4 regions of the Nocardiopsis oceani genome follow, and region 1 is predicted to be linked to each of the others. Evidence: predicted binding sites of a transcription regulator. Region 1 holds the regulator's gene; each other region holds the start of a gene.
What was found. Region 1 encodes LexA, which represses DNA repair genes until DNA is damaged. Its sites were predicted from a motif close to TCGAACANNTGTTCGA; they were not measured.
Positions count from the first base shown of each region.

Region 1 (7,047 bases):
CTCGGGCACGTTCACCGTCTTGGAGATGGCACCCGAGAGGAACGGCTGGGCCGCGGCCATCATGCGCACGTGGCCCATGGGCTGGATGTACCGGCGACCCATGGCGCAGTCGAACACCTCGTAGTGCTCGGGGCGCAGGCCGGGCGCGTCCTCGACGTGGCCGTTCTCGGCGATGTACTCGACGATCGCCTCGATCTGCTCCTCCTGGTAGCCCAGGTTCCGCAGCGCGCGCGGGATCGCCTGGTTGACGATCTGCATGGAGCCGCCGCCGACCAGCTTCTTGAACTTCACCAGCGAGAAGTCCGGCTCGATCCCCGTGGTGTCGCTGTCTAGCATGAAGGAAATGGTGCCGGTGGGAGCGAGCAGGCTGGCTTGGGCGTTGCGCCAACCGTTGCGCTCGCCGACCTTGAGGCAGTCCGCCCACTCCTTGGTGGCGGCGGCATGGATCGGCCGCTCCAGGGTGCCGACCGTGCGCAGGTCGTCGTTGGCGGCGGCGTGCTTGCGCATAACGCGCTTGTGCGCCTGCTCGTTGCGCTTGTAGCCGTCGTAGGGGCCCACGACACCCGCCAGTTCCGCGCTGCGGCGGTAGGCGGTACCGGTCATCAGCGAGGTGACGGCGGAGGCGACCGCGCGGCCGCCGTCGGAGTCGTAGGCATGGCCGGTCGCCATGAGCAGGGCGCCAAGATTCGTGTATCCGATACCCAGCTGGCGGTAGGCGCGCGTGGTGTCGCCGATCTGCTGAGTCGGGAAGTCGGCGAAGGTGATGGAGATGTCCATCGCCGTGATGACCAGCTCGGTGAGCTTGGTGAAGGTCTCCACGTCGAAGCTGTCGTCCTCGCGCAGGAACTTCAGCAGGTTGATCGAGGCCAGGTTGCAGGAGGAGTCGTCCAGGCTGAGGTACTCCGAGCAAGGGTTGCTTGCGCTGATTCGCCCGGTTTCGGGGTTGGTGTGCCAGTCCTGGATGGAGCCGTCGTACTGGATGCCCGGGTCGGCGCACTCCCACGCGGCCTTGGCCATGCGGTGGAAGAGGTCCTTGGCGTCCACGGTGGCGAGGACCTCGCCCGTGGTGCGGGAGGTGAGCCCGAACTCGGACCCGGTGTCGACGGCGCGCATGAAGGCGTCGGAGACCCGGACGGAGTTGTTGGCGTTCTGGTACTGGACGCTGAACATGTCGTCGCCGCCCAGGTCCACGTCGAAACCGGCGTCGCGCAGGGCACGGATCTTGTGCTCCTCGCGGGACTTGGTCTCGACGAACTCCTCGATGTCGGGGTGGTCGACGTCCAGCACCACCATCTTGGCCGCGCGCCGGGTGGCGCCGCCGGACTTGATGGTCCCGGCGGAGGCGTCGGCGCCGCGCATGAAGGAGACCGGGCCCGAAGCGGTACCGCCGGAGGTGAGCAGCTCCATGCTGGAGCGGATCCGGGACAGGTTCACACCCGCGCCGGAACCCCCCTTGAAGATGATCCCCTCCTCCTTGTACCAGTCGAGGATCGACTCCATCGTGTCGTCGACGGAGAGGATAAAGCAAGCTGAGACCTGTGCCTTGGACTCCGTTCCCACGTTGAACCAGACGGGCGAGTTGAAGCTGAAGAGCTGGTTGGCCAGTGCGTGCTTCAGCTCGTGGTCGAAGATCTCCGCGTCCTCTTCGGAGGCGAAGTAGCCGCTGGTGCGCCCGGTCTCGGTGTACATGCCGACGACGCGGTCGATGAGCTGCTTGAGGCTCCACTCCCGCTCGGGGGTGCCGACGGCGCCGCGGAAGTACTTGCTCGCGACGATCTGGCTGGCGTTGACCGACCAGCTGGCGGGGAACTCGACGCCGCGCTGCTCGAAGTTGACGGTGCCGTCGCGCCAGTTCGTCATGACGACGTCGCGGCGCTCCCACTCGAGGGCGTCGTAGGGGTGTGTCCCCTCGGTCGTGAAGACCCGCTTCATCTTGAGGCCCTTGCGGGTCCCCTTGCCCTTGCGCCCCGCTGGGCCGCTGGTGGTTTCGGTCATGGTGGCGTCTCCCCGAAAGTGCTCTTCGTGCGCGGACCGGCGGTGACCGCGCGGGCGTAATGAAGTTCGGAGTGGTGCCGGCACGGTGGCGTGCTCTGTCGTCCCGTGTCAGCCCACCCTGGGGCGGCTGGTCCCGGCGGCGCGCTCGACGCGCGGGGTCGCTACCCGGTGGAAGTCGTGTCGATGGAAGTCGCGTCCACCGCGGGAGTCTCCTCGTCCTCGCGGTCCTGGCGCAGGCTGGCGATCTCGGACTCGAAGTCGGCCAAGCTCTCGAAGCCCCGGTAGACGCTGGCGAAGTGCAGGTAGGCGACTTCGTCCAGGTCGCGCATCGGGCCGAGGATGGCGAGGCCGATCTCGTTGGCGGGCACCTCGGCCACGCCCCGGCCCCGGATCTCCTCCTCGACCTTCTGGCCGAGTTTGGCGAGGGCGTCCTCGGAGACGGGGCGGCCCTGGCAGGCTCGGCGCACCCCGGCGATGATCTTGGTGCGGCTGAAGGGTTCGGTGACACCGGAGCGCTTGGCGACCATCAGCAGGACGGTCTCCTGTGTGGTGAACCGGCGCTCGCAGACCGGGCAGGACCGCCGACGTCGGATAGCCGCGCCGTCATCGGTGGATCTGCTGTCGATCACCCGGGTGTCCGGATGGCGGCAGAACGGACAGTGCATCCCGGTTCACCTGCTTCCCTCTACCCGAACAACAACCCGTGACTCTACTAAACCACAACTTCTGGCCTGTCGCCCCATGGGCAACACCAGATGTTGTGGTCGAACTTATGACCCCGGCGGCGTGCGCCGCAACCTTCCCCGCGGCGCGTTCCGCACACGACGCGGTACCGCGGTCGACGGGCCGCGACCGGGACACGGGAAGACGGGGAATCGGGGCTTTCGGCACCGGGCGCCGCCTCCAAGGATAGAGGGGGTGGGGCGCGTGGCCTTCCGGACGGCGCACCCGCGGCATCGGCCGGAACCCCGCGCCCACATGGGCCTTTCCGGTATAGACGGCCCCCGGAGCGCGGACGCGAGACGAACCCCATACCGGACGGAGCACACCTCCCTATAGATCGAGCCGGATCCTGTTGCACCATTCGGGAGACAACGACGGGTGAACACGTGTACACACATAAGTGGGGTCCGCCGGAAACGGGGATCGGAAATCCTCTGCAATACCCCGCGGACGCTCGAACGCTTGTTTGATATCACCGTGTGCAACGACTAATGTTGACCTTGACTTAACGCCGGATTCGCCACCCCGTGGACCACCAGGTCGGCGCGGTCGCGGGTCGGCACTGGCCACGCTTGCAGGCCCTGACCGAACCGAATGCCGAGGAGGCCCGGCCGTGCCGGAGGAGAATCCCGGAGCCGTCGGCTCCGGACCCACCACTGTTCTTTCGCCCGTGGGTGGCACGGGCACTGACACGCCCGACTCCCCCAAACTCACCGCGCGCCAGCAGAGCGTTCTCAACTGCATTCAGCGGTACGTCCGGGAACGGGGCTATCCGCCGTCCATCCGGGAGATCGGTGACACCGTCGGCCTGTCCAGCCCGTCCAGCGTGGCGCACCAGCTCAAGGTCCTCCAGCGCAAGGGCTACCTGCACCGGGACCAGAACCGGCCGCGCGCCGTCGAGCTGCGCAGGCCCGGGCGCGATACCGGGCAGACCCTTACCCCGGAGGAGCTCACCGCTGAATCCACCCGCGCGGCCTCGGTGCCGCTGGTCGGCCGGATCGCCGCCGGTGGACCGATCCTGGCCGAGGAGGCGGTCGAGGACGTGCTCGCCCTGCCCCGCCAGCTCGTCGGCGAGGGACGCCTGTTCATGCTCACCGTGGTCGGTGACTCCATGATCGACGCCGCCATCACCGACGGTGACATGGTGGTGATCCGCCAGCAGCAGGACGCGGAGAACGGCGACATCGTGGCGGCGCTGCTGGATGACGAGGCGACCGTGAAGGTGCTGAACCGCGACAAGGACGGGCACGCCTGGCTGATGCCCCGCAACGAGGCCTACGAACCGATCAGCGGCGACGACGCGACCATCCTCGGCAAGGTCGTCACCGTGATGCGCCGGGTCTGAACCCCGGCCGTGCGACGGGCCCGGTTTCCCGCCGCCGGCACGTGAGCGACGGGGGCGGTCGGCGGGCCGATACGCTGAAGGGCGTGTCGACACCTGCCTCCGCCTCCGCCTCCGCGCACCGCCCACCGCGCACCAGCGGCCGCGCCCGCGCACTCCTGCCCGCGCCCCGCGTCCTCCTGTCCGCGGCCGCCGCGACGCTGCTCGCTACGGCCTGCATGCCCACGGAGGACGGTCCGGAACTGCCCGGCGCGGCCGGGGACGAGCGCGAGGTCTCCTTCGAGGGCGGGGGGCTCACCGTCCCCGGTACCTTCACCTCCCCCGCGGAGGGCCAGGACGGCACCGTCCCCGGGGCTCTCATCATCTCCGGCAGCGGGCCCACCGACCGGGACGGCAACGGTCCGGAACGTCCCGAGGCCGACACCAACCTCAACCTCTCCCGTGTCCTCACCGGCGCCGGGGTGGCCACGCTGCGCTATGACAAGTTGGGCAGCGGCGACGAGGCGGACATGGACGAGGCCCATCAGGCGGCCATGGAGGGGGCAATGGATCCGCTCGTCTTCGACGAGCAGATGGTCGCCGCCTACGCGGAGCTGGTCTCCCAGCCCGAGGTGGACCCTGAGCGCACCGTCGTCGTGGGGCACAGCGAGGGTGCGCTGTTCGCGCTGCGCGCCCACGACCTCTTGGACGCTGATCCCGCACTGGTACTGGCTGCCCCTCCGGGCACCCGCATGTTGGACCTCATCGACCGCCAGGTTGCCGAGCAGGTCCGCATGGGTGAGGCCCAGGGCGGGCTCGAGGAGGCGGACGCCGTCGGGATGCTCTCCGACGCCCGGGCGGCCCGGGCCGCGATCCGCGCCGGTGAGGATCTGCCCGAGGAGGACAGGACCGGGCTCTTCAGCTCCGAGAGCGAGGAGTTCCTCGCCTGGATCGACGATTTCGACCCGCCGGAGCTCGCCGAAGGGCTCCCGGGGGGCACCCCGGTGCTGGTCCTGTGGGGTGACGAGGACGCCCAGGTCAACCGTGCGGAGGTCGATCGGCTCATGGAGGGCTTCGACGGCGCCGAGCGGGTGGACCTGGCCGGGGTGGACCACATCCTGCGCGAGTACGACGACTCGCCGGGTGCGGCCGCGCTGGACGCCGACCGCGCCTTTTCGCCGGAGGTCGCCCCGGCCGTGGAGGACTTCGTCGACGGCCTCTGGTAGACCCTCGGGATGCCCGGCGTGGCTCCGGCCCGATCGGTCCTACCCTGGCTCGGCCCTACTCTGATTCGGGCAGCTCGTCGACGACGGCCTCTGCGAGGCGCTCCGCTTCCCCGGCTGCGACGTCGCCGTCCACCGAGCCGACCGCGTCGTAGTCGGTGGCGGCCGTGTAGCAGGACTCCACGTACAGGTTGGACACCCTGGTGCCGACGCAGCCCACCTCGAAGGTGCCTTCCTCGACCCAGCTCAGGGCCTCGTCGCCCAGCCCTTCGACGGGTTCGGATCCGTTGCCGTCGGCGGTGTCGTGCAGGGTGTCGGCGGCGGTCTCCTCGCCGCCTTCCACGGGTGCGGCCACCAGTACGAGGGTGGCGGCCGCGGGGACCGAGTCACCCGATCCTTCCGGGGTGGCCCAGCGGCACTGCCAGCCCTCCCCGAAGGTGTCCTGGACGGTGCCGATGGTCTCCTCGATCTCCGCCTCATAACCGGGCACGAGCTCCTCGAGGGTTTCGGTCTCCCCGATGTCGCACTCAGGTGCGGCTTCGAAGTCGCCGCGCTCCACCCCGTTGGCCAGGAGGTACCAGGCGAGCCACGCGGCCAGGCCCAGCGCCACCACCAGCAGGATGATCAGGAGGGTGATGGCGAGCCCGCGGCTCTGCGGCGGTGTGGCGCCGGGGTCGTCGGTCCGCGGTGCGTCCCCGGCCTGTGGAGTGGCGCCGTGCGGACGCGAAGCGCCGTGCGGAGGCGTGGGTTCGGTCCCGTCCGGCGGTGGTGCGGTCACAGTGCCTCCCCGAGTCGGCCAGCGAAGGCCACGGTGGTGTCACGGGCCTCCTCGAAGGGCACGGGGTCTCCGCCGGAGACCCCCGAGTAGGAGACGCGGACCACCAGGTTGTCGGTGTGGAAGGCGAGCTCGGCGGCACCGGGGACCTGGCCGCGCCAGACCTCGCCGTCGATCCCGGTGTCGGAGTCGACGGGTTCACCGCGCGGGGGAACCACCGCGCCCCGGGCCTCGGCGGCGGATTCGTCACCGGTGACGGCGGGTTCGGCTGAGGGGTCGGTGAAGCGCGCGGACAGGTCCACGCGCAGGACGCCCTGTACGCCGTCGTCCTGCCCCGCCGAGGTCCACACGCAGGCGGTGTTCTCTCCGCCCGCCAGAGGCCCGTTCCCGGTCGATTCCAGGGCCGCCTCGGGTACGGCTTCGGCGATGGCTGCCTCGGGGACCTCCCCGCACGCGGGCGCGGCGGTGTGGACGTCACCGCCGTGGGGTTCGTCGGGGTCGTCCCCGGCGAACCAGAGACCACCGCCGATGGCCGCGCCGGAGAGCACCACCGCACCCGCGCCGATGATCACCGCTCGCGTCCAGGGGCGGGGTTCACCGCCCGTCGCAGAGCCCACCCGGCCACCGCCTCCCAGTCCGTTGTCACGCCACAGTAAGGGGGCGACGGCCGCCCTCGCGACCACCGCCCCCGCGCGGCGGGTCAGCCGACGACGATGTTCACCAGCTTGGGTGCCCGGACCACGACCTTGCGGACCGTCTTGTCGGCGATGAAGTTCTGTGCCTTCTCCGAGGCCAGGGCCAGCCGCTCCAGTTCGTCGGGGTCGATGTCGGGCGCGACGGACAGCTTGTCGCGGACCTTGCTCTGCACCTGGACCACGCAGGTCACGGACTCCTGGACCAGCAGGGCCGGGTCGGCCTCGGGCCAGTTGCCCACGGCGACCGTACCGGTGTGGCCCAGCTTCTCCCAGCCCTCTTCTGCGACGTAGGGCGCGAAGAGGGACAGGGCGACG
Region 1 covers NZ_BAAHAR010000033.1:62,670-69,716, forward strand. Annotated here, with positions in the region: gene ACYVDG_RS20360 (vitamin B12-dependent ribonucleotide reductase) at 1-1,995, opposite strand, end outside; gene nrdR (transcriptional regulator NrdR) at 2,157-2,660, opposite strand; gene lexA (transcriptional repressor LexA) at 3,332-4,063, shown strand; gene ACYVDG_RS20375 (alpha/beta hydrolase family protein) at 4,147-5,265, shown strand; gene ACYVDG_RS20380 (hypothetical protein) at 5,321-6,040, opposite strand; gene ACYVDG_RS20385 (flagellar basal body-associated FliL family protein) at 6,037-6,654, opposite strand; gene leuS (leucine--tRNA ligase) at 6,738-7,047, opposite strand, start outside.

Region 2 (7,047 bases), on a different contig from region 1:
CGCGCGGGCGACTTCCTTAGAGAGGGCTTTACTGGCATGCTTGGGTCTGGTTCGGATCGCGTACGCTGTTCTGGTGCGCTTTTCGCGCCTGCTTCACCACGTGAGGGGAGTATCCCTGTCGCGGCGGCGCCGTCATCACGGAGTACATCGGCGTGCTCCCGGTTCCGCCGGTTCACACCGTCCGCGTGTGAACGGGAGAGACCTCCGGTTAACCGTCGTGCGTGCATAACGCTCGCGCGCACCAACCGGAGGAGAGTCCGTCCGTGAACGTTCCCCTGTGGGTTTGGGCTGCCACGATCGCAGCCATGATCCTGATCCTGACGCTGGATCTGATCATCGTCGACCACCCGTGGAGCAAGACGAAGGGTCCCAAGGAGTTCGGGATCCGCCAGGCCGCCTGGTGGGCCGCCTTCTACATCGGCATCGCCATCGTGTTCGGCCTCGGAGTCATGTACTTCGGAAACGTCACCTCGGGTGCCGAGTACTTCGCCGGGTTCGTCACCGAGAAGAGCCTGAGCATCGACAACCTCTTCGTGTTCTACCTGCTGATGACCGCGTTCGCGGTTCCCAAGCGGTACCAGCACGAGGTCCTGCTCGTCGGCATCGTCCTCGCGATCATCATGCGCGGCATCTTCATCGTCCTGGGCGCCCAGGTCATCAACGCCTGGAGTGAGGTCTTCTACCTCTTCGGCGCCTTCCTCATCTACACCGGCTACAAGATCCTCCGGGACCACGTGAAGGGTGGCGACGAGGAGAAGGACTTCACCCAGACGCCGGTCGTGCGCCTGGTCAAGCGCTTCTGGCCGGTGACGAAGGACTACCACGGCGCCAAGCTGACCGTGAAGCTCGACGGCCGCCGCCACGTCACCCCGATGCTGCTGGTCATCGTCGCGATCGGCGTCATCGACCTGGTCTTCGCCGTCGACTCCATCCCGGCGATCTTCGGCCTTACCCAGGACGCCTACATCGTCTTCACCGCCAACGCCTTCGCCCTGATGGGTCTGCGCCAGCTCTACTTCCTGCTGGCCGGGCTCATGGACCGGCTGGCCTACATCAGCTGGGGCCTGTCCGCGATCATGGTCTTCATCGGTGTGAAGATGGTCCTGCACGCCCTGCACGAGAACGGTGTGGACGTCATGGAGGTCGGTATCGGCGTCTCGCTGACCGTCATCCTCGGCATCATGACCGTCACCGTCGTCGGCAGCCTGATCAAGTCCGGCATCGACAAACGCAGGAAGGAGGCCGTCGCCGCCGACCGCGACGCGGTCTCCGCCGACAAGGGCGAAGCCTAGGCCGGCGTCCAGGAGCAGCCTCTTGGGGACGGAAATGCCTCCGCCGGAGTGGTACGGGCCGGATCGACCGTGCGGAAACCGTGGCTGGTCAGCACCTGGGCCGTGAACGACTACGTCGGCCACCTCCTGGCCGCCGGGCGGGGAGGTACCGGGCACCGCGTAGTAGTCGCGTCGGGGCATGCGAGGCCGGGAGCGCTTGGCGCTCCCGGCTCCTGCAGCGGCGCTGCGACGGCATGTCGTCAAGCGTCCTGCGGCAGCGGCTCACAGAGCTCCAAGAGGCTCGACTCGCCGAGGTGCTGCCCGACGGCAACTACAGCCTCACCCCGCTCGGCCACGACGCCCGCGAGGCCCTCGATCCGGTCATCGCGTGGTCACGGCGGTGGGCCGCCGAGCTTGCCGACGCCCCGCCCGCTGCCGCCGAGGATGCCGACGACAGCCAGCGCAACCGGTTCTGACAGCGGTCCGCGCGAGACTCAAGTTGTCGGCGCGTAACCACAGGACTGGAGAGCGCGGACCATGCCAGAGTTCCCCGCACCGGCGGCGCGAACCGCCGTCGCCGCTGCCCGGGCCGGGGATGAGTCGAGCCACGGCATCACCACCGCGTGGAGCGTTCCGGAAGGCCTGGCGGTCGTGGCCGAGATCCGCGCCATCGCCGAGACGGGAGCCGACCTCGTTTCGGTCGGCGAGTTGACGCACAGCGCGCCCGCGCTGGACCTGACGATGAGGGTGACGGCCGACCCGGTGCCATGCCCGAGGTAGTGGTCATCGACGAGTGCCAGCGGCAGGGCCGGGGCGGCAGCCCGACCGCTGTTCTCGACGAAGCGTCGTTCACCGACGAGGAGCGGTGCCGCATTCCCGGGGAACTGGGCACTGCGGACGCCGCCGCGTCACCCGGGCACCCGAGCTCATGGCGGTCACAGTCGGCCTCGACCTTGCTGGCAATGCCGTCCTCGGCAACGGCGGACCTCCCGGAACCGGCTGAACCGTCACCGATGCCCTGAGGCATTACACGGAGAACTTGACGGGAACCGCGCGAAATCGAACACGCGTTCGTCTATAGTGGTGGCACCCGCGGCGCCGGAGCGCTATGGGTACCACCACTTCTGTGCGGTGGAAGAAACTGTCACCGGCGATCGTTAGTCTTGTCGGGCAGGGAGTAAGTACCACCTCCCGCATTCCCTCAGCGGCCCGGTTCCGAGGCCGCGCGGCCCCGAGGGGCCTGCGACCGCCGTACCGCGAAGCCACACACGGGTACCAGCGACGTCAAGCGACGTAGTCCGCGTCCTGTGCTCAGAGCCGAAGGATGTCTCACTCGATGGTCGAACAACTCGTGGTCCGTGGAGCACGGGAGCACAACCTCAAGGACGTGTCCCTGGACCTGCCGCGCGACTCGATGATCGTGTTCACCGGCCTGTCCGGTTCGGGCAAGTCATCGCTCGCCTTCGACACGATCTTCGCCGAGGGCCAGCGCCGCTACGTCGAGTCTCTGTCGGCGTACGCCCGCCAGTTCCTCGGCCAGATGGACAAGCCCGACGTCGACTTCATCGAGGGACTGTCACCCGCGGTGTCCATCGACCAGAAGTCGACCAGCCGCAACCCGCGTTCCACCGTCGGCACCATCACCGAGGTCTACGACTACCTGCGCCTGCTCTGGGCCCGCGTGGGTGTTCCGCACTGCCCGGAATGCCGTCGCGAGATCGCCCGTCAGACGCCGCAGCAGATCGTCGACCGGGTCATGGAGATGACCGAGGGCACCCGCTTCCAGGTGCTCGCGCCGGTCGTGCGCGGCCGCAAGGGCGAGTACATCGAACTCTTCAAGGACCTGCAGTCCAAGGGCTTCACCCGCGCCGTCGTCGACGGCCAGGCGGTCCGGCTGGACGAGGCCCCCAAGCTCGGCCGCTACGACAAGCACGACATCGCCGTGGTCGTCGACCGGCTCAGCGTCAAGCCCAGCGCCAACGGCCGGCTCACCGACTCGGTGGAGACCGCCCTCAAACTGGCCGGGGGCACCATCGTCCTGGACTTCGTCGACCTGGACACCGACGACCCCGAGCGCGAGAAGGTCTTCTCGGAGCACCTGTACTGCCCCTACGACGACCTCTCCTTCGAACAGCTCGAACCGCGCTCCTTCTCGTTCAACGCCCCCTACGGCGCCTGCCCCGACTGCTCCGGCCTGGGCACCCGGATGGAGGTCGACGCCGACCTGCTGGTGCCCGACCCCGAGAGGTCCCTGTCCGAGGGCGCCATCGCCCCCTGGTCGGGCGGGCACAACGGCGGCTACTGGGAACGCATCCTCAAGGCCCTGGGCGAGGCGGTCGGCTTCGGCATGGACACCTCCTGGGAGCGCCTGCCCCGCGCCGCGCGCAAGGCGATCCTGGAGGGCCACCACACCCAGGTCCACGTCAGTTACCGGAACCGGTACGGGCGCAGCCGCTCCTACTACACGGAGTTCGAGGGTGTGGTGCCGTGGGTCAAGCGCCGCCACGCGGAGGTGGAGAGCGACCACACCCGGGAGCGGCTCGAGGGCTACATGCGGTCCGTGCCCTGCCCGACCTGCGATGGCACCCGCCTGAAGCCGGTCGTACTGGCGGTCACCGTCGGCGGCAAGTCCATCGCGGAGGTCGCCTCGATGTCGCTCAGCGACAGCGCGGACTTCCTGGCCGGCCTCACGCTGTCCGACCGGGACATGGTCATCGCCGCGCAGGTGCTCAAGGAGATCAACGCGCGGCTCGGCTTCCTGCTGGACGTGGGGCTGGACTACCTCAGCCTGTCCCGCTCCTCCGGATCGCTCTCCGGGGGCGAGGCCCAGCGCATCCGGCTGGCCACCCAGATCGGCTCCGGCCTGGTGGGTGTCCTCTACGTGCTGGACGAGCCGTCCATCGGCCTGCACCAGCGCGACAACGCCCGGCTCCTGGAGACGCTCCAGCGGCTGCGCGACATCGGCAACACGCTCATCGTCGTCGAACACGACGAGGACACCATCCGCTCCGCCGACTGGGTCGTGGACATCGGTCCGGGCGCGGGCGAGCACGGCGGACACGTCGTGGTCTCCGGCATCGTCGACGAACTCCTCACCTCGTCCGAGTCGCTCACCGGCGACTACCTCGCCGGGAGGCGGGTCATCCCCCTTCCGGCCGTGCGCCGCCCCCTCACCAAGGGGAACGAGCTCGTGGTCAGGGGAGCGAGGGAGAACAACCTCGACGGTATCGACGTCGCCTTCCCACTGGGTGTGTTCACCGCCATCACCGGGGTCTCCGGTTCCGGCAAGTCCACGCTGGTCAACGAGATCCTGTACAAGGCCCTGGCCAAGGAGCTCAACGGCGCGCGCAGCGTGCCCGGCCGCCACCTGCGGGTCAACGGCATGAACAAGGTCGACAAGGTGGTGCACGTCGACCAGAGCCCGATCGGCCGCACCCCGCGTTCCAACCCGGCGACCTACTCCGGCGTCTTCGACCACGTGCGCAAGCTGTTCGCGCAGACCACCGACGCCAAGACGCGCGGCTACCAGCCGGGGCGGTTCTCCTTCAACGTCAAGGGCGGCCGCTGCGAGGCGTGCTCCGGTGACGGCACGCTCCGGATCGAGATGCAGTTCCTGCCCGACGTGTACGTGCCCTGCGAGGTCTGCCACGGTGCCCGGTACAACCGGGAGACCCTCCAGGTGAAGTACAAGGGCAAGAGCATCTCCGAGGTGCTCGACATGCCGATCACCGAGGCGCTGGAGTTCTTCGAGCCGGTCAACGCGATCCGCCGCCACCTGCAGACCCTGGACGACGTCGGGCTGGGCTATGTGCGCCTGGGCCAGCCCGCCACCACGCTGTCCGGCGGCGAGGCCCAGCGGGTCAAGCTCGCGGCCGAGCTGCAGCGCCGTTCCACCGGCCGGACCGTGTACGTGCTCGACGAGCCCACCACCGGACTGCACTTCGAGGACATCCGCAAGCTCCTCGGGGTCCTCAACCGGCTGGCTGACAGCGGCAACACGGTGATCGTCATCGAGCACAACCTGGACGTGATCAAGACCGCCGACCACGTCATCGACATGGGTCCCGAGGGCGGTTCCGGCGGCGGCCTGGTCGTGGCCGAGGGAACGCCGGAAGAGGTCGCCGCGGTCGCCGAGTCCTACACCGGGCAGTTCCTGGCGAAGATGCTCTAGCCGAAGCGCGCCGAGACGGTATGGCGCCCGTGCTGTGGCCCTGGACCCACAGCACGGGCGTTCGCTCTGTCCGGGCCTCGGTAGAGTCGGGTATGTCCCCGCCCTGACCCGCGCCCGCCCCCAACAGGAGGTTCGTCGTCACCATGAACGCTGCCCCGCCCCCGCACGAACCCGACCGGGGGACGACGCGGTGGGGGCATCCGCCCCACCAGGGCACCCCGCCGAACCAGGGTCCGGGCCCGGCGAAGGATCCCCAGGGTGCGCCGAACGCCGGGGGTCCCCAGCCCCCGCCGCCGGCCGAGGGCGCCAGGTACCCGTTGGCCCGCTGGTCCGCACGGGCGGCGGCGCGCCTGGTCGACCTGGCCGTGATCGCCCTGCCCGCGCTGGTGGTGAGCCTGATCTTCGCGTTCACCTGGGCCGGGGCGCGGGCGGTCTTCGGCGGTTCGACCATGGACCTGGGGGCCCGGGTCTGGTTCCTGCTCTGGCCGACCGTGTTCCTCCTGTACACCGGGTACGAGACGTACGCGGTCTCGCGCTGGAAGCAGACTTTCGGCAAGCGCGTGATGAACCTGAAGGTGGCCCCGCTGGCCTCCGGGGGACAGCTGGGGGAGATCCCGCTCGCCTCCGTGATGGTCCGCGCCGCCCTGTACGCCTTCCCCGCACTGCTGTTCTTCACCGGGGCGTTCTGGTTCGTGCTGGTCTTCGTGATGGCGGTCCTCATCGGCGGCATGGCGGCGTGGAACCGACCCAACCAGCAGGGCTTGCACGACAGGATCGCCGGAACCGTGGTCCTCGACGTCCGCTGAGCCGTCGGGGGCTCCAGTGCCGACGGGGACCCCCGGTCAGGTCACCCTCCCTCTTCTACTACAGTTCGTAGTTGGAATTCAGGCGCAGGTGAGGAGCGTTCGGACGTGGCCGGAAACAGGACATGCGGGTGCGGGATGAGCAGGCGCGGGCTGCTCGGTACGGCGGGGGCCGCGGCGGCCGTGACCGCCGTGAGCGCCTGCGGCGAGCCACCCGCCGCGCAGGAGATCCGGCGCGGCCACGTGGTCGGTCAGACCACGGAGGTGCCCGAGGGCGGCGGGGCGGTGTTCAGCCACAGCAAGCTGGTGGTCACCCAGCCCGAAGAGGGCGAGTACAAGGCCTTCAGTGCTTCCTGTACCCACGGGGGCTGCACGGTCCAGGAAGTCGACGAGGTGATCCGCTGCCTGTGCCATGGCAGCCAGTTCGACATCGCCTCGGGCGAGCCGGTGGCCGGGCCCGCCGACGACCCGCTGGAACCGTTCACCGTGACGATCGACGGTACCGACATCATCCTCGACTGAGCCGCACGTACTGGCTGCTCGCGGCCGTCTGAGACGGGCACACGACGACGGAGCCCCACCGAGTGCGTCTCGGTGGGGCTCCGTCGTGTACGGGGTGGAGAGAAGGCTTCTAAACCTCTTCGGGGTTTCCGGCCTGGGCCGAACCGTTGGTGTCGTGGGCGGCGCCGGAGGCCGCGGTGGCACGGCGGAACGCCGACGTGGGGAACTCCGCCGCGTAGGCGGCTTCGTCCTCGGGGGCGCCGGTGACGAATTCGGTGCGCTTGCGGGGAAGGGACTGCGG
Region 2 covers NZ_BAAHAR010000047.1:17,641-24,687, forward strand. Annotated here, with positions in the region: gene ACYVDG_RS25565 (TerC family protein) at 264-1,292, shown strand; gene ACYVDG_RS25570 (hypothetical protein) at 1,526-1,747, shown strand; gene ACYVDG_RS25575 (hypothetical protein) at 1,809-2,051, shown strand; gene uvrA (excinuclease ABC subunit UvrA) at 2,608-5,442, shown strand; gene ACYVDG_RS25585 (RDD family protein) at 5,586-6,248, shown strand; gene ACYVDG_RS25590 (Rieske (2Fe-2S) protein) at 6,384-6,767, shown strand; gene ACYVDG_RS25595 (mechanosensitive ion channel family protein) at 6,877-7,047, opposite strand, start outside.
Region 2: uvrA (excinuclease ABC subunit UvrA) is a predicted target of LexA. The motif match lies at 2,331-2,346, and genes of this name have one in related genera.

Region 3 (7,047 bases), on a different contig from region 1:
ACGTGTTTGAGGCGGTGGCCCTCGGTACCTCCGGGACCGTAGACCAGCCCGGCCGGACTCTGGTGCCGGTTCCCGGGAAGGCTGGTGAACCCTCGGGGCAGTGAGCCCAGGCCATACTGCCGGTAGCTGCGGCTCAGGGGGGTGCCGAGCCCTCGCAGCCTGCCGCCCAGCACCATGACCGTGCCCGCCAGGAGCAGGTCTGCGGGGGTGCCGTGGCGGAGGGTGTCGGCAAGGTCCCGTCCACTCGCCGCGGCTCCCGCGGCGAGGCTGCTCCAGCCCAGTGCAGCCCAGAAACCCACTCCTGGGATGAGCATGAGCGCGGCTGTTCCGGCCGTCACCAGTAGGGCCTGCTGGCCGAAGTTGAGTGAGCTCCACCAGCGCTCGGCGCAACAGCCCGGCGGCTCGGGGGAAGGTCCCCTTCAGCCGGTCACGCAGGCGGGCGAGGCGCTCAGCCGTGTCCAGCGGGGGTTCGGGGGCACCGTTGGGTTGGCCCGCATCGTTCGCGTGTCCCGGGTCGGTCGGAGGCGGAGGGGGAGGGCCCCACGGGCTATGGGACATAGATGTCTCACAATGCGATTTCGGGGGTATGCGCACGCACTGTGGCGGAGAGGACACCCGTCTGTGGAGGATGTGACCACAGGAGGCCAACGGCGAACCTATGGCTTTGTGGGACAGTCAAAGGCGAATACGGATATGAATTTCCCCTGGGCTGATTCTCCTTTGCCCGCTGCCGGATGCAGCACCCGGCAGCGGACTCCGGGCCACCCGTCAGGGCAGCTGGCGCAGGACCTCGGCGGTGAACTCCTCGGTACCGGCGGTCCCGCCCAGGTCGCGGGTGCGAACGCGTCCCTCGGCCAGGACCGTGCGGACCGCGCCCATCATCTGCTGACCGGCCTCCGGGTGCCCCAGGTGGTCCAGCATCATCGACGCAGACCACAGGGCCCCCAACGGATTGGCGGCACCCTTCCCCGCGATGTCGGGGGCCGACCCGTGCACCGGTTCGAACATGGACGGGTACTCCCGCTCCGGGTTGAGGTTGGCGGACGGGGCGATGCCGATCCCGCCCGCCACCGCAGCGGCGAGGTCGCTCAGGATGTCGCCGAACAGGTTCGATCCCACGATCACGTCGAACCGCTCCGGGTCCAGGACGACCTTGGCGGCGAGCGCGTCGATGTGCTCCTGCTCCCAAACCACGTCCGGGTGGTGCCCGGCCCGCTCGGCGACCAGCTCGTCCCAGAACGGCATGGTGTGCACGATCCCGTTGGACTTGGTGGCCGAGGTCAGCTGACCGCCGCGCTGCTCGGCGAGGTCGAAGGCGTACTCCAGGACCCGCTCAACCCCGCGCCGGGTGAACACCGACTCCTGGACGACCGTCTCCTCCGGTGAACCCTCGTAGATCCGTCCGCCGATGCTCGAGTACTCGCCCTCGTTGTTCTCCCGGACGACCACGAAGTCGACCTCGCCGGGCAGCGCCCGGCCGACAGGGCTCGGCACTCCCTCCAAGACGCTGATGGGCCGGAGGTTGACGTACTGCTGGAAGCCGCGGCGGATGGGAATGAGCAGCCCCCACAGGGAGACGTGGTCCGGCACCCCCGGCCAGCCCACAGCGCCCAGCAGGACGGAGTCGTGCTGCCGGATCAGGTCGAGCCCGTTCTCCGGCATCATGGTGCCCTCGGCGAGGTAGCGCTCGCAGGACCAGTCGAACTCGTCGTAGGCGAGGCCGAAACCGTGGTGGGCGGCGACCCTGTCCAGGACGCCGAGGGCGGCGGGCGTGACCTCCTTCCCGATCCCGTCGCCGGGGATCGTGGCGATGCGGTACTGCTTCATGGGGACTCCAAGTGGTGGTGGCGTAGGAAGTGGGCGAGTTCGGAGGCGGTTGCCTCGGGTGCTTCCTCGGGTACGTAGTGGTCGCAGGCCAGGGCCCGGCCCCGCACGTCCGACGCGTACTCCGACCAGGCACGAAGCACGTCGTAGCTGCGACCGACGAAGCTCTGCTCCCCCCACAGCAGGAGGACGGGACGGTCGATGCGGCGCCCGGCGTCCTCGCGGTCGTGTTCGAGGTCGACGGTGGCGGCCGCCCGGTAGTCCTCGCAGGAGGCGTGGATGGCGGCGGGGTCGCTAAAGCAGCGGACGTACTCCTCGACCGCGGCCGGGTCGAAGTCGGCCCCGCCGTGGTGGCGGGCGTTCATGCGGGTCCGGACCCAGAACCCCGGGTCCTGTCCGATGAGGTGCTCGGGGATACCGTTTCCGGCCGTCAGGAAGAACCAGTGGTAGTAGCCGGCGGCGAAGTCGGCGTCGGCGTTCTCGAACGCGTACCGGGTCGGCACGATGTCCAGGGCGGCGAAGGCGGTGACCGCCTCGGGGTGGTCCAAGGCCAGCCGGTGCCCGACCCTGGCTCCTCGGTCGTGGCCGACGACGGCGAAGCGGTCGTACCCGAGCTCGCGCATGACGAGGAGCTGGTCGCGCGCCATCGAGCGCTTGGAGTAGGGGAGGTGGCGGGCATCGGAGGCGGGTTTGCCGCTGTCCCCGTAACCGCGCAGGTCGGTGAGGACGACGGTGAACCGCTCCGTCAAGACGGGGGCGACCCTGTGCCAGATGAGGTGGGTCTGGGGATAGCCGTGCAGGAGCAGGACCGGAGGCCCAGCTCCGGCGACAAGGACGTTGATGCGTACCCCGTCAGCGTCCACGGTGCGCCGCGAGAAGCCGGGGAGAAGTCGGTCGCTCATGCCCCGATCCCAGCAGCCCGGGCGGGACGGCGTCCAAGACCGGTTGTCGATCGCTCTTATAAGCTGGACTTATGGGACGAGCCGGGGCGAACCCGGTCAGGCAGGTTCGGGGGAGCACAGTGGACGTTCGGCAGCTGGAGTACTTCCTGGCCGTCGTCGACCACGGCGGGATGAACCGGGCCGCGGCCGCCCTCCACCTTTCCCAACCGTCCCTTTCACAGGCGATCCGCGCCCTGGAACGAGACCTGGGAAGTGACCTCTTCCACCGCATCGGCCGCCGCGTCGTACTCAGCGACGCCGGACACGCCCTCGTCGGCCCCGCACGCGAGTCGGTACGCGGACTCGACCTGGCCAGGTCGGCGGTGGAGGCCGTCCAAGGGCTTCAAAGGGGCCGCGTGGACGTGGCCGCGCTGCCCACCCAAGCCATCGAGCCGCTCACCGGTCTGGTCGCCGGCTTCACCGAACGCCATCCCGCGGTTTCCGTGTCCATCCGGGGAGCGCTCACCAACCGGGACGCCGTCCAGATGGTGCGCACCGGCGCCTGCGAGCTCGGTATGATCGCCACGGACGGCCCCTCGGCCGACGCCGAAGTCCGCGTGTATCCCCTGGCCAAACAGGCCTTCGTGCTGTTGGCCCCGCGGGGCGGGCCCTTCCCGCGGGGCGAGCCGGTGCCCGTCGCCGACCTCGCCGGGCGGCGCCTCATCGTCGGTCACCAGGGCTCGGGCATGCGCCGGTTCGTCGACCGCCTGCTCTCCGAAGGGCTGGACGCGCACATCGCGGTGGAGAGCGAACACCGGGTGTCGATCCTGCCGCTCGTCCTGGACGGCGCCGGTTTCGCCGTGGTCACCGATGCCTGGCGGGCCCTCGCCGAACAAGCCGGGGCGCTGGTCCTGGACCTGGTGCCCACAGACCACCTGGAAGTGGCGCTGATCAGCCGCAAGGGCCCGCTCACCGCGGCGGCCGAGGCCTTCCTCGAGCACGCCACAGCCTGACCGGCTCGGACGGGTCCGGACCAGCCGTTCACGTCAGCCGGTCATATCCAGGCCGGCGATCACCTTTGTCGGGCGCACGCGCACCACAAGCTCGCCGGGGACGCCGTTGCGGCGGCCGAACTCCTCGGCCCGCTCCGGACCCATGTACCGCCGGGCGATCTCCGTCGCGGTACGCAGCAGTTCGTCGGGGTCCTCGGAGACTTCCGCCTCGCCCTGGACCTGGACGAAACCGAACGGCGGCTCCTCCAGGTCCACCACCAGCGCCAGCCGTGGGTCACGGGCGAAGGCCCTGCCTTTGGCGCTGTCCCTGCCGGTGTTGAACACCAGCCCGTCACCGTCGATGGTGAACCAGATCGGCGCCACGAGGGGGCGGCCGCTCGCGGAGGTGTAGGCGACTTTGCCCGTCCGGGTGCCTTGGAGTAGGAAGTCGCGGACCTTGGGGTCGGAGAGTGAGCTCATCGCCCCAACTTAGGTCGGTACCTTGTCGCTACCCGGGCCCGACACGCTCGGCCAGGGCCAACACGCCCTGTGGGACGGCGGTTCGCGTCGCCGCCCACCGCTAGCATGGTGCGAACGGGCGTTCGAGAAGAGAGACGGTGACAACGTGCGCGTGCTGGGAATCGACCCGGGGCTGACCCGCTGCGGCATCGGTGTCGTGGAGGGGGCCTTCGGTCGGCCCCTGCGCCTCCTGGGCGCCGACGCCGTCCGCACCGCCTCGGACACCGAACTCCCGCAGCGGTTGGTCGCCATCGAACGCGGCATCGAGGAGTGGCTGGACAAGTACGAGCCCGATGCCGTCGCCGTCGAGCGCGTCTTCGCCCAGCACAACCTCAGCACCGTGATGGGCACCGCCCAGGCCAGTGGGATCGCCCTGGTCTGTGCCGCCCGCCGCGGCCTGCCCGTAGCCACGCACACTCCGAGCGAGGCCAAGGCCGCCATCAGCGGCAACGGCCGCGCCGACAAGAAGCAGGTCGGCGGCATGGTGGCGCGTATCCTCGGACTCGACGGGCCACCCAGGCCCGCCGACGCCGCGGACGCGGTGGCCCTGGCCATCTGCCACATCTGGCGCGGCGGGGCCCAGGCGCGGGTCGCCCAGGCCCAACAGGACTTCGCCCGCAAGGTGGAACTGGCCCGCCGCGCGCGCGGCCGCTAGGTCCGGTCTTCGGACCCGGGCAGCAACAGGCAGCAGTACCGCCCCCAGGAAGGAGACGGGTACCCCTCCAGGTGCCCACACGAGATGATCGCGTTCCTCACCGGCCGGGTGGCCGCACGCGGCGCGGGCAGCGCCGTCATCGACGTCGGCGGCGTCGGGATGACCGTACAGTGCACCCCCTCCGCCCTGTCCCGCTTGCACGTGGGGGAGGAGGGCACCGTCGCCACCAGCCTCGTCGTCCGGGAGGACTCCCTCACCCTCTTCGGGTTCGCCGACGACGACGAGAAGCACCTCTTCGAACAGCTGCAGACCGCCTCCGGTATCGGCCCGCGCATCGCCCTGGCCATGCTCGCCGTGCACAGCCCCGACAGCCTCCGCCAGGCCGTGTCCTCCGAGGACACCGCTGCCCTGACCCGGGTGCCCGGTATCGGCAAGAAGGGTGCGCAGCGCATCGTTCTGGAACTGCGCGGCAAGATTGACGCGCCCGTCCTGACCGACGGCACCCTGCCCCCCACCGACGCCCCGAACGGCTCCGAGCCCAACGGCGCCTGGCGCGGGCAGGTCGTCTCCGGCCTGGTCAACCTCGGCTGGTCGGCCAAGGACGCCGAGGCCGCCGCGGCCTCCGTCGCCGCCGAGGCCGAGAACACCAGCGACGTCACCGTCCTCCTGCGCAGCGCCCTGCGCAGCCTCAGCCGCGCCTAGGAGTTGACCATGCACGAACGCGACGCGGTCTCGCCCGAGGCCGACGTGGACGACCACCAGATCGAGGGGGCGCTGCGGCCCAAGGCCCTCAGCGAGTTCGTCGGTCAGCACCGTGTGCGCGAACAGCTCTCCCTGGTCCTGCACAGCGCCCAGCGCCGCAACCGCGCCCCGGACCACATCCTCATGTCCGGCGGCCCCGGTCTGGGCAAGACCACCTTGGCCATGATCATCGCCGCCGAGCTCAGCGCGCCCCTGCGCATCACCTCGGGGCCCGCGATCGAGCGCTCCGGGGACCTCGCTGCGGTACTGTCCACCCTCCAGGAGGGCGAGGTGCTCTTCCTCGACGAGATCCACCGCATGGCCCGCCCTGCGGAGGAGATGCTCTACGTCGCCATGGAGGACTTCCGGGTCGACGTGATCGTCGGCAAGGGTCCCGGCGCCACCGCCATCCCGCTCGACATCGCGCCGTTCACCCTGGTCGGCGCCACCACCCGGGCGGGGATGCTCCCTGCTCCGCTGCGCGACCGGTTCGGCTTCACCGCCCACATGGACTTCTACGAGCCCTCCGAACTGGAGCAGATCCTGCACCGCTCCGCCGGGCTGCTCGGGGCGCCCTTGGAAGAGGAGGCGGCCCGCGAGATCGCCGACCGTTCACGCGGAACGCCCCGGATCGCGAACCGCCTCCTGCGCCGCGTCCGCGACTACGCGGAGGTGCGCGGGGACGGCCGCCTCACCCTCGCCAACGCCAACGCCGCCTTGGAGCTCTACGAGGTGGACGCCCTGGGCCTGGACCGGCTGGACCGGGCCATCCTCGACGTGCTCATGAACCGTTTCCGCGGCGGCCCGGTGGGACTTTCCACCCTCGCGGTGTCCGTGGGGGAGGAGGCCGAGACGGTGGAGGTCGTCGCGGAGCCCTTCCTCGTCCGCTCCGGCTTCCTGGCCCGCACCCCGCGGGGCCGGGTGGCCACCCCGATGGCCTGGTCCCACATGGGGCTCACCCCGCCGCCTGACGCGGCCTTCGGGGCCGCGGCCGACGCGGCCACCGGATCCGCCACCGGTGGGAGAGGAGGAGGCGGCGGTAGCAACGGCGACAACGCATCCTGACCTCCGCCTCGGCGTATACTGGAGCCACCAGGCATTTCCCTGTCGGAGACGAACCGTTAGCATCCTGACTCTCGGCCGGTGGATGACTGGTGATCAGCGCCACGTAAACTGGGCGAACCAGCCAAAGCGGGGCAGCGACCTCGTGTGGTGTCGTTCGACACCGGTGGAACGAGTTGGCACCTTCGTGCGTTGTATACGCCGGGTGCGAATTCGACCGCCGTGGTCGGTCGGCCCGAAGAAGGTGGTCGTCGCGGTGTCCGAGCCGGCAACCGTCGGCCACAGGTAACGTCAGGAAGGACGCCCCCGTGCAGGGCATTTACACTCTCGCCGAAGGTGCCCAGGGAGAGGGCAGCCTCATTGGCATGATGCT
Region 3 covers NZ_BAAHAR010000012.1:47,467-54,513, forward strand. Annotated here, with positions in the region: gene ACYVDG_RS08830 (hypothetical protein) at 1-338, opposite strand, end outside; gene ACYVDG_RS08835 (tartrate dehydrogenase) at 769-1,827, opposite strand; gene ACYVDG_RS08840 (alpha/beta fold hydrolase) at 1,824-2,726, opposite strand; gene ACYVDG_RS08845 (LysR family transcriptional regulator) at 2,846-3,718, shown strand; gene ACYVDG_RS08850 (PPOX class F420-dependent oxidoreductase) at 3,752-4,177, opposite strand; gene ruvC (crossover junction endodeoxyribonuclease RuvC) at 4,323-4,871, shown strand; gene ruvA (Holliday junction branch migration protein RuvA) at 4,956-5,573, shown strand; gene ruvB (Holliday junction branch migration DNA helicase RuvB) at 5,583-6,677, shown strand; gene yajC (preprotein translocase subunit YajC) at 6,983-7,047, shown strand, end outside.
Region 3: ruvC (crossover junction endodeoxyribonuclease RuvC) is a predicted target of LexA. The motif match lies at 4,288-4,303, and genes of this name have one in related genera.

Region 4 (7,047 bases), on a different contig from region 1:
AGGTGTACCAGGCCCCGGACTTGCGCACGATCGCGTGCTCGACCCCCAGGTCGATCAGGCTGCCCTCCCGGGAAACCCCGACACCGTAGAGGATGTCGAATTCCGCCTGCTTGAACGGAGGCGCGATCTTGTTCTTCACGACCTTGACGCGAGTCCGGTTTCCGACCGCATCGGTTCCGTCCTTCAGAGTTTCAATGCGCCGCACGTCCAAACGGACCGAGGAATAGAACTTGAGCGCCTTTCCGCCGGTGGTCGTCTCAGGTGAGCCGAACATCACGCCGACTTTTTCACGAAGCTGGTTAATGAAAATGGCGGTCGTTCCGGTAGAACTCAATGCACCAGCGATTTTGCGCAATGCCTGAGACATGAGGCGGGCCTGCAGGCCGACGTGGCTGTCGCCCATCTCGCCCTCGATCTCGGCGCGGGGCACCAGGGCCGCCACGGAGTCCACGACGATGATCGAGACGGCGCCCGAGCGGATGAGCATGTCGACAATCTCCAGCGCCTGCTCACCGGTGTCCGGCTGGGAGAGGAGGAGGTTGTCGGTGTCGACGCCGATCTTCTTGGCGTACACCGGGTCGAGGGCGTGCTCGGCGTCGACGAAGGCGGCGATACCGCCCATCTTCTGGGCACTGGCCACCGCGTGCAGGGCGACGGTGGTGTTGTGCGAGAGGACGCCGTTGGCCAGGAAGCTGTGCGTCTCGGGCAGCATGATGTCGAAGGTCGGCTGCAGCCCACCGTCCTCGATGGCGGTGATCCGCTCATAGGTGTAGGCGGCCGCGACCAGGCTCTCCAGGTACCCGAGGATGGCCTGCGCCGAGAGGGAGGGCGCCTGCCCCCGGGTCTTCGCCCAGTCGACGATGCCCGCCAGCCGCTCCCGGCTGCAGGACAGCTCGGTGTCGGCGCGGAACAGGTCACCCGCCACCCGGTCGAAGTCGCGGTCGCCGCCCATGCTGTCGCGCAGACTGCGGATCATCCCGGTGAGGTTCGGGATGTTCTCGTGCTGCGGGCTCCGCGAGGAGAGACGGAAGTTGCGGTCGACCTGGGCCGCGCGGCGCTCGGAGCGGAAGCCGACCTCGTCGAGGAAGCGGTGCGCCACCGACGGGTTGATCGCGACGGTCCAGTAGTCACGCTCGTACACGGGGTTGTACTTGGTGTAGACCGATGCGGGGACGCCCAGGCCGTAGAGCAGGAGCTGCACGTCCTTGGCGAGGCCCTCGGAAGCGGTGGCCAGGCCGACCGTGGAGCTACTGTCGATCCAGCCGTCGCCCTCGTACAGGGCGGACAGGAAGGCGCGCTGGGCCTTGTCGCCGCCGGTACGCACGGCGTGCGGTACGCGCTTGCCGGAGGACTTGACGTAGTCGAGCCCGTAGCGCTCGGCCACCTCCTTCCGGAGCTGCACGCCGGGTAGCACGTACTCGAGGCAGTTGTTGCCCTCGTACACCTTGACCTCGGTGTCGAAGAGCCAGGTCGCGATGGCGGAGAACTCGCGCCCCACCTCCTCGTCGCCGTTGGTGAAGCGGACGGAGGTGGTCGATCCGAGCGTGCCCTCGGCCACGAGGTAGCCGAGGAAGACCGCCTCGTCCTCGCTGATGCCGCCGCCCATGGCGGCCTCGTTGGCCCCGAAGCGCGCGGAGACGAGGGTGTCGCCCTCGACCAGGTCACCGGCCTTGCGCCAGACGATGTGGCCGCTGTCGTCCACCACCCGCAGGGGGTGGTTGTGGGTTACGCTCACCTCGCGCCCCGAGGCCGTGGCCACGCGGAGGACGGGCTTGCGGTTGTTGTGGCTCAGGGCGGCGACGGTCTCCAGTTCGCCGTTCTCGTTGACCACGCGGATGCCGAGGTCCCGGATGTCGGTGACCCTGCTGGTGCAGCTGGCGGGCTGCCCGGCGCGCTCGAAGAGTTCGGCGACGGTCTCCAGCCCGTGGTCGGTCCACACGTGGGTGTCGGCGGTCAGGCACTTACCGCTCGACTCGGGACCGTATACCTCCACGACCCGGCCCTTGGGCAGGCCGCCGATCCCGAGGGCGACGTCCAGGGCGATGGCGCCGGTGGGGATCGCCTCGATCGGCGGGCGGTCGTCGTCGCCCAGGCGCATGACGGAGCCCTTGCCGAACTGCCGCTCGATCTGCGCGAGCGCTGTCTCGAGAGCCTTGTCTCGGTCTCCAGATGCCACGGGGTTCCCCTGTTGGGTCGATGCCTTTTTCTTCATGATGCGCAAGACGCTACGCGGTCGCTACGACAATCGCGACGCCCGTCGTCGGCCTGTGGAAAACCCAGACTACCCGAACCCCTGTTCGAAAACAGGGACGGGCCCCTGCCGTGTCGGATCTTCCTGTGTCCGGCCGCGGCCGAGGTCAGCGGGCGGAGGTGGGAAGGTCGAACGCGTCACACACCGCCCGCCACACCTCCTTGGGCCCGATCCCGTCGGACAGCGCCTGGTTGACGGTCCGGGATCCGAGCCCTTCGATGACGTAGTCCTTGGCGAGGCTCTCCGCGTAGGCCTCGCCGAACTGCTCGTGCATGTTGCGCCAGAAAAGGGTGAGTCTCATCGCCATCAGTATGGGTGATGGAACGGACCCGCGCGGCCCGGTCCACAGGATGGCTCCGGTCTCACCCCGCTGCCCCGCTCCCAGCCGTTTGCGGCCCCGGGTGTCCTCCCCCGTTCTGTCCGAACCCTTCGCCAGACTGGCGGCATGACCCCTGCGACCAACCCGCTCGAACCCTTCGGTGCCTCGACGCGGACCTGGTTCGACCAGGCCTTCCCCGGCGGCCCCACCACGGCCCAGGCGCAGGCCTGGCAGGCGATCTCCGAGGGACGCAACACCCTGGTCGTCGCGCCGACCGGTTCCGGCAAGACCCTGTCGGCCTTCCTCTGGTCCCTGGACCGGCTCACCCGCGCGCCGGTCCCCGAGGACCGGTCCCGGCGCTGCCGCGTGCTGTACGTGTCGCCGCTGAAGGCCCTGGCCGTGGACGTGGAGCGCAACCTCCGGAAGCCGTTGGCCGGGATCGCAGCGGCGGCCGAGGCCTCCGGCGAGGAGCTCTCGCCGGTCACGGTGGGGGTGCGCACCGGGGACACCCCGGCTCAGGAGCGGCGCCGGCAGGCGACGCGTCCGCCGGACGTGCTCATCACCACCCCGGAGTCCCTGTTCCTGGTGCTGACCTCCAAGGCCCGCGAGGGCCTGTCCGGGGTGGAGACGGTGATCGTCGACGAGGTGCACGCCCTGGCGGGGACCAAGCGCGGCGCCCACCTGGCCCTGAGCCTGGAGCGGTTGACGGCCCTGTTGGACCGGCCCGCCCAGCGGATCGGCCTGTCCGCGACCGTGCGCCCGCGGGAGGCCGTGGCGGAGTACCTGGGCGGGGCCACGGTCGTGGCGCCGCCGGACACCCCGCACATGGACCTGCGGGTAGAGGCTCCGGTTCCGGACCTGGACGAGCCGGGCAGCCCTTCGCCCGAGGGGGTGCCGCCGGACCCGCGGGCGGGCAACACCATGAGCCGGGGTTCGGTGTGGCCGCACGTGGAGCGCCGGGTGTTGGAGCTGGTGGAGGAGCACCGGTCGACGATCGTTTTCACCAACGGCCGCCGGACCGCCGAGAAGCTGTGTGCCCGCCTCAACGACCTGCACGGCGAACGGGGCGGCGCTGGTGGGCTCCCGCCGGAGGAGGTCGCTGCCCAGGTCACCGGCCAGTCCGAGCAGAGCCGGGGCGGTGACGCGGTGATCGCCCGCGCCCACCACGGTTCCATGTCGAAGGCCGAGAGGGCTCTGATCGAGGACGACCTGAAGGCGGGGCGGCTGCGGTGCGTGGTGGCCACGTCCAGCTTGGAACTGGGGGTGGACATGGGCGCGGTGGACCTGGTCGTCCAGGTCGCCGCTCCCCCGTCGGTGGCCAACGGCCTCCAGCGGGTCGGGCGCGCGGGCCACCAGGTGGGTGAGACCTCGCGCGGGGTGTTCCTGCCCCAGTACCGGGGCGACCTGTTGGCGACCACGGTGGTGACCGAGCGGATGCGCGCGGGCGGGATCGAGCGGCTGGAGATGCCGAGTAATCCGTTGGATGTGCTGTCGCAGCAGGTGGTGGCGATGGTGGCGATGGATGACTGGCCGGTCGCCGACTTGGCGGCGCTGGTGCGGCGTGCGGCCCCGTTCACCGACCTGGCCGATTCGGTGCTGGAGTCGGTGTTGGACATGTTGTCGGGGCGCTACCCCTCGGATGAGTTCGCCGAGCTGCGTCCGCGGGTGGTGTGGGACCGGGACGGGGATGTGTTGCGGGGGCGTCCGGGTGCTCAGCGGTTGGCGGTGATCAGCGGTGGCACCATCCCCGACCGCGGGCTGTACGGGGTGCATCTGGCGTCGGACTCCGACAGCAAGGCGCCGACTCGTGTGGGTGAGCTGGACGAGGAGATGGTGTACGAGTCCCGGGTCGGGGACGTGTTCGTGCTGGGTTCGACGTCGTGGCGGATCGAGGCGATCACCGCCGACCGGGTGATGGTGTCGCCGGCGCCGGGGAGGCCGGGGCGGATGCCGTTCTGGAAGGCGGACGCGTTGGGGCGTCCGGCGGAGTTGGGCCGTGCGGTGGGTGAGATGACGCGTGAGTTGGCTTCGCGTGACCGGGTGGCGGGCCGGGAGCTGGCTGTGGCGGCGGGGTTGGACGGTTGGGCCGCCGACAACCTCGTGGAGTACGTGGCGGACCAGCGGGAGGCGACGGGGAGTGTGCCGGATGACCGCACGGTGGTGATCGAGCGCTTCCGTGACCAGGTCGGTGACTGGCGGGCGGTGGTGCATTCGCCGTTGGGTGCGCGGGTGCACGCTCCTTGGGCGTTGGCGATCGGCGGGCGGCTGCGTGCGCGGTTCGGGGTGGACGCGCAGGTGGTGCACGGCGATGACGGGATCGTGCTGCGGCTGCCGGACGTGGAGTTGAGCGGGGTCGGGCGGGCCGGTGAGCTGGCCGGTCTGGTGTCCGTGGATCCGGAGGAGGTGGAGTCGTTGGTCACCGACGAGCTCGCCGGTTCGGCGCTGTTCGCGTCGCGGTTCCGGGAGTGCGCGGCGCGGGCGCTGCTGTTGCCCAGGCAGCGGCCGGATCGGCGGATGCCGTTGTGGCAGCAGCGGTTGCGGTCGCAGCACTTGTTGTCGGTGGCTGGTCGGTACGGGTCGTTTCCGATCGTGTTGGAGACGGTGCGCGAGTGTCTGCGTGACGTGTTCGACGTGCCCGCGTTGGCGGAGGTGCTCGCTGATGTGCGGGCGCGCCGGATCCGGGTGGTGGAGGTGGAGACGCCTCAGGCGTCGCCGTTCGCCGGGTCGTTGCTGATGGAGTACACGGCGGCTTTTCTGTACGAGGGTGATGCTCCGGCCGCTGAGTTGCGGGCGCAGGCGCTCACTCTGGATCCGTCGTTGCTGGCGGACCTGTTGGGTACCGCGGATCTGCGGGATCTGTTGGACCCGGAGGTGGTGGAGCGCACGGGTGCTCTGTTGCAGCGGGTCGCGGCGCCGGTGCGGGATCTGGAGGGCGCCGCGGATCTGCTGCGGGAGGTGGGTCCGCTGAGCACGGCGGAGGCGGCCGAGCGGGGTGTGCGGGAGGAGTGGCTGCTCGGTCTGGCGGCGGCGGGGCGCGCGGTGCGGATGCGGGTGGCCGGGGGTGAGCGCTGGTGTGCGGTGGAGGATGTGGCGCGGTTGCGGGACGCGCTTGGGGTGGAGCCGCCGCCGGGGGTGCCGGGTGCCCTTCTTGAGCCGGTGGAGTCGCCCGTGTTGGATCTGGTGTCGCGGTACGCGCGCACGCACGGGCCGTTCACGTCAGCGGAGGCGGCGGATCGCCTGGGGTTGGCCCGGGACGTGGTGGAGGGTGCGCTGCGGGAGTTGGCCCGGGGCAGCCGGGTGGCGCGGGGCGGGTTCCGGCCCGGCGGTAGCGGTTCGGAGTGGTGTGACAGCGATGTGCTGCGGCGTCTGCGTCGGGGGTCGATCGCCCGGTTGCGGCGGGAGGTCGAACCGGTGGCGCCGGAGGCGTTGGCCCGGTTCGCGCCGTTGTGGCAGCGGGCGGTGGCGGGTGAGCGGTTGCGCGGCCCGGATGCGGTGTTCGAGGCGGTGGAGTCGTTGCGGGGTGCGCCTTTGGTGGCTTCTGCCTTGGAGTCGCTGGTGTTGCCGTGTCGGGTTGAGGGGTACGTTCCGGCTTCGTTGGACGCGCTGACGCAGGCCGGTGAGGTGGTGTGGGCCGGGGTCGGGACGCTGCCGGGTGAGGACGGCTGGTTGACGCTGGTTCCGGCCGATGAGGCGCCGCTGCTGCTGCCCGAGCCCTTCTGGCCGGAGGAGGGGGCGCTTTCGGACACGGTCCTGGGGGTGCTGCGGGAGGGCGGTGCGCTGTTCTTCCGGGACATCGCGGACCGGGTCGCGCGTGCCTTGGGTGGGGCGGTGGTCTCGGACGCCGATGTGGTGGCGGCGCTGTGGGAGTTGGTGTGGGCGGGGTGTGTCACCAATGACAGCTTGGCTCCGTTGCGGTCGGTGCTGGGTGCTCGGCCGGTTCCCCGCCGGTCGTCGCCGCGTGCCCGGCGGCGCCCGGTTCTGCCCACGCGGTCGGGGCCGCCGACGGCGGCGGGCCGGTGGTCGGCGCTGCCGGTTCCCGATCCGGACCCGACGCGGCGCACGCTGGCGCGTGTGGAGGCGCGGTTGGAGCGTGACGGGCTCTTGCTCAAGGGGCAGCAGGGGCGTGGGATCACGCAGGACGAGTACCGGGTGCTGCGGTCGATGGAGGAGGCGGGTCAGGTCCGTCGGGGGTATTTCGTGGAGGGGCTCGGTGGGGCGCAGTTCGCGCTGCCGGGTGCGGTGGACCGGTTGCGGGCACTGTCCGGTGACGCAGCTGGTGGTCCCGGCGGGGAGGGTGACCCGGTGGTGTTGGCCGCGACGGATCCGGCCAACCCCTTCGGTGCGGCGCTGGCGTGGCCCGCTGGCGCGGACGGGATGGACGTGGCGCACAGGCCGGGTCGGCTCGCGGGTGCGCTGGTGGTGGTGGACGGTGGACGGTTGACGCTGTACTTGGGCCGGGGAGGGCGGTCGGTGCTGA
Region 4 covers NZ_BAAHAR010000038.1:23,752-30,798, reverse strand. Annotated here, with positions in the region: gene recA (recombinase RecA) at 1-2,176, opposite strand, end outside; gene ACYVDG_RS22275 (DUF3046 domain-containing protein) at 2,358-2,552, opposite strand; gene ACYVDG_RS22270 (ATP-dependent helicase) at 2,697-7,047, shown strand, end outside.
Region 4: recA (recombinase RecA) is a predicted target of LexA. The motif match lies at 2,286-2,301, and genes of this name have one in related genera.